Regions from separate parts of the Vreelandella sp. F11 genome, predicted to be linked through region 2. Evidence: predicted binding sites of a transcription regulator. Region 2 holds the regulator's gene; the other holds the start of a gene.
What was found. The regulator FNR, encoded in region 2, switches genes on or off when oxygen is low (the NO sensors DNR and NnrR bind a similar motif). The targets are predictions, from matches to a motif close to TTGATNTANATCAA.

Region 1 (2,200 bases), 1.6 Mb from region 2:
TATCTTGTGTCGCTGAGCCAAACGCTACTAGCAGTGCAAAGAGAGCCACCCAGCCGAGATTACCCACCGGGCTCAAACCAGCGAGGCCTACTAATCCTGCAATGATTAGCCCCTGGGCTAACAGCATCCAGCCGCGACGTTGACCAAAAGCGCGGGTCAATATTGGGAGCGCTAACCGATCCACCACGGGTGCCCAGAAAAACTTGATTGAGTAGAGCATGCCAATCCAGGCAAAAAAGCCAATGGCCGCTACCTCTACGCCGTCGCTGCGCAGCCAGGCAGAGAGTGTTGAAAACACCAGCAAAAAGGGCAGGCCTGCGGAAAACCCCAAAAACAGCATGGTAATAACGGGTGCACGAAAATAAACAGCCAGCGCAGCCAGCCAACTGCGTTGGGGGATGGGGCTTAACATTAAACGCTACTCCTGATGGAAAGACGCTGGCAACGGCCAAGTGATAAACTGAAGCAGTGTTCTATCACAAAGTGCTATCACAAAACCGACAGCTTACCGGAGAGGAGTTTTCCATGTCGATTACGGCGCATCAGGTAGTTACCTTGCACTATGTTCTTAGCGACGTGCTCAACGATGGCAGCAAGCAGGTATTGGACGACTCCCACGCGCGCAATAAGCCGCTCGAGTACCTGCATGGTCACGACAATATTGTGCCAGGGTTGGAAAGTGCGCTAGCAGGCCAAACCGTTGGCGCCGAGCTAAGCGTTCAGCTGATGCCCGCGGATGCCTACGGTGTACGCAATGAAGCCTTGGTGCAAGAAGTTAGCCGTGGCTCTTTTGGTAACGCTGATTTGGCACCGGGCAGCCGCTTTCAAACAGAAGGTGAAGCCGGGCCGCAGATTGTTACGGTTCTTGAAATCGACGGCGACCGTGTCACTGTCGATACCAACCACCCCCTAGCCGGGCGTACGCTGAACTATAAAGTGACCATTTTAGATGTACGCGACGCTACCCGTGCAGAATTAGCCAAAGGCCACCCGTTACCACCGGGTACCGAGCACAGCAAAGTCGAAGATCGCAAGGTGTTGTAGCGCTCATCACCCCCCAAAATTGATCGGTATCAATTTCCTGTTTAACCGCTTCTCCCTGCCTAGCGTAACTTGACCCAGGTCAGCATTCTTCCGCCCGTAAGTGACTAGTATGAATGCATACATCACGGCGGGAGGATTCATCATGTATTGGGATGACACAATTATCTTCGGCTTAGCCACCGTCGCATTAGTAATCGCCTTTATGGTGGGTTGGGTAGGCTTCGTGATTCGCGATCATCTGCGTAAAGGTGGGCGTAAGAAGTAGCTTTCCCGGTTCATGTAAACCTTGTCAGGGGAGGGGGTTTACTAGCCAAGCGCTACTGGCATAGTAAGCTTCCTGTTGCCAGCCCATATGGGCTGGCTTTTTTTTGCCTGAAATATACTGATAAGTTGTATCCCTAGCGTGCATTGAGGAGTAATACAAGGCGTGCTCTGGTAAAGTTCTTTTTATAAGAGTGAATTTACCAGGAAGCTATGCCATGAACGCAGTTGCTTTACACCGCAGCCCATGGGGTCGTGTACGAGATCAGTTAGCGTGCGCATTAATCGTCGTGGGTATTGCGCTTCCCACGGCTGCTTTCGCCCAGGCATTAAGCATAATCAATGGCGATGTCACTCAAAAAGTCGCTTTAAGTGATTTGCGTGCCATGTCTGACGAGACGTTTACGCTCTACGACCCCTATCAAGGGCGCGATGTGGAGATGCAGGGCCTAGCGTTTCGAACCTTTCTGATTGACCAGTTTGGCGAAGTGCCTCCGGCGCTCCACTTTACTGCCTGGGATGACTACGAAGTGACACTTGAGGGGTGGGATGACCCCCGCTGGTACTTAATTACGAAGGAAGATGGTGACCCGCTAACCATCCGCACACGCGGCCCAGTTCGGTTAGTTGAACGAGATGATACTAGTGATAATCGCGATGTTGAGAACCTGCGTGATTTTGACGATTGGATTTGGATGATCCGCAGTATAGAGGCGAAGTGGTGACACCTAAACTCAAGCCGACTGATCAGCCATCACTGCAGCTCCGCGTTTTTACTTACGCTTACGCGACTGCTGACAAAGCGCTCTACCGGGTCAAAACGATGGGTAGTGACGGCTGGCAGGTTACTGAAGACGCATAACGTCTGTGTACATGGGGGCGAGTCTGCCCAGCA
Region 2 (2,200 bases):
AATTTTCAAGGCTACTCCAGCCATGCTCAGTGCGATTTAATCGGGCTTGGCGTTTCGGCGATTTCGCGCATTGATGACGTCTATGCGCAGAATCCTAGTGACCTGGCCAGCTACGAAACGGCGTTGGATCAGGGCCAGCTCGCCACCGTACGCGGCGTGCGGCTGAGCAACGACGACCTCATCCGCCGGGATGTGATTGAGCGGCTGATGTGCGATATGGGCATTGATCTTGCTGCGGTCAGCCAGCGCTGGAATATTGATGCCCCCCGCTATTTTGCACCCGCGCTAGAACGTTTACAGAGCGCCGAGCAAGATGGCCTAATGACCCGTAGTGGTGATCAACTTAATGCCACGCCCATGGGGCGGCTGCTGATTCGCCATTTAGCCATGGCGTTCGATGCCCATCTTTCTGGGCAAACGGGGCAGCGCTACTCTAAGATTGTTTAATCATCTTATTGCAGGCATGCTAACGCGACTATAATAAGTAAGAATTTACTAATTTTACCCTGACCCACTCAAGGAGCATCGTATGTTGGAACCCATGAGCAGCCGGCGCTCGCTACTCCACGAAGCACGTTGCCAAACCTGCAGCCTTAGCTCGCTGTGCCTGCCGCTTGCCCTTGAGCTGGACGATATGGGGCAGTTCGATGCGATTATTCGCCGCCGTGCGCCGCTGAAAAAAGGCGAGCCTCTGTTTCGCCAGGGGGACACTTTCACCAGTGTTTACGCGGTGCGTTCAGGGAGTTTGAAACAGATCACCGCCGAAGGTAACGGCAGCGAACAGCTGACAAACTTCTACCTGCCCAGTGAACTGGTGGGGCTGGATGGCATTGACGAAGAGCACTATCCCGGTAGCGTTATTGCACTGGAAACCACCACCGTATGCGAGATCCCTTTTGACCGCCTGGATCTGCTCTCGGAAGAGATCCCTGAGCTACGTGGCCAGCTGTATCGCAGCATGAGTAAAGAGTTACGCGATGATCGGCGTATGATGCGCCTGCTGTCGCGTAAAACCGCTGATCAGCGGCTGGCGAGCTTCTTGATTACTCTCTCGGATCGTTTTCGTCGCCGGGGCTACTCGCCCTACAGTTTTCGCCTCTCAATGCCCAGAGCCGATATTGGCAACTACCTGGGCTTAGCGGTGGAAACCGTCAGCCGCATTTTAAGCCGCTTTCAGCAGCAGAACGTGGTGGCGGTTTCCGGGCGAGAGGTCAACATTCTCGACATGCCGCGCTTGATTACCCTCGCTGAAGAGGAAGAGCAAACGGTTAGCTGACGTTAAAGGCCTGGATGCGCCCTGCCAGCAGTTCCGCCTGTTTGGCCTCTAAGCCTTCAAAATCAAACAGGCTGCGGTCTGCCAACTGGGAGGGTGCAATATTGGTCACCGCTTTAAACATGCTTTCCAGGCGGCCCGGAAACTTTTTGTCCCACTCCGCGAGCATCTCTTTGACTACCTGACGCTGCATATTGGGCTGGGAGCCGCAGAGGTTGCAGGGGATGATCGGGAATTCCATCAACCGCGAAAATTCAGCAATATCTGCCTCTTTGCAGTAAGCCAATGGCCGAATAACGATATTCTTTCCATCATCGGATAACAGCTTGGGCGGCATCGCTTTCAGGTTACCGCCGAAAAACATATTCAGAAACAGGGTTTCGAGGATATCTTCCCGGTGATGGCCCAGGGCAATTTTATTGGCGCCAATCTCTTCGGCAAACCCATACAGCGAGCCACGGCGCAGTCGTGAACAGAGCGCACAGGTGGTTTTGCCTTCAGGGGTTTTCTCCTTCACCACCGAGTAAGTATCGCGCTCGACAATATGGTACTCCACGCCCTGCTTCTCCAGATAGGCAGGCAGCACATGCTCGGGAAAGCCCGGCTGCTTTTGATCCAGATTGACCGCCACCAGTGAAAAATTGACCGGCGCGTTGCGCTGCAAGTTGCGCAAAATCTCCAGCATGGTGTAGCTGTCCTTTCCGCCGGAGAGGCACACCATCACGCGATCGCCTTCATTGATCATTTGGTAATCAATAATCGCATTGCCCACTTCCCGGCGCAGACGCTTTTGCAGCTTGTTAAATTCACGTTTCTGCTTGGCATCAGCCAGCTCTGGCTGGTTTTGCTCAGCGTTAGCTGGGGTGGCTACAACTGTATCAAGGTGAGCAGGATCAAAGTGATCAAGAGATTGCATGGTATAGGCAC

Region 1: the regulator FNR is predicted to act here: its motif matches at 1,114-1,127, upstream of ccoM (cytochrome c oxidase subunit CcoM).

The regions. Positions count from the first base shown of each region.
Region 1 is NZ_CP170448.1:2,069,252-2,071,451, forward strand. It holds gene ACFIOZ_RS09335 (AmpG family muropeptide MFS transporter) at 1-412, opposite strand, end outside; gene ACFIOZ_RS09340 (FKBP-type peptidyl-prolyl cis-trans isomerase) at 526-1,044, shown strand; gene ccoM (cytochrome c oxidase subunit CcoM) at 1,187-1,309, shown strand; gene ACFIOZ_RS09350 (hypothetical protein) at 1,524-2,030, shown strand; gene ACFIOZ_RS09355 (group I truncated hemoglobin) at 2,151-2,200, opposite strand, start outside.
Region 2 is NZ_CP170448.1:3,697,420-3,699,619, forward strand. It holds gene hemN (oxygen-independent coproporphyrinogen III oxidase) at 1-447, shown strand, start outside; gene fnr (fumarate/nitrate reduction transcriptional regulator Fnr) at 530-1,276, shown strand; gene ttcA (tRNA 2-thiocytidine(32) synthetase TtcA) at 1,269-2,189, opposite strand.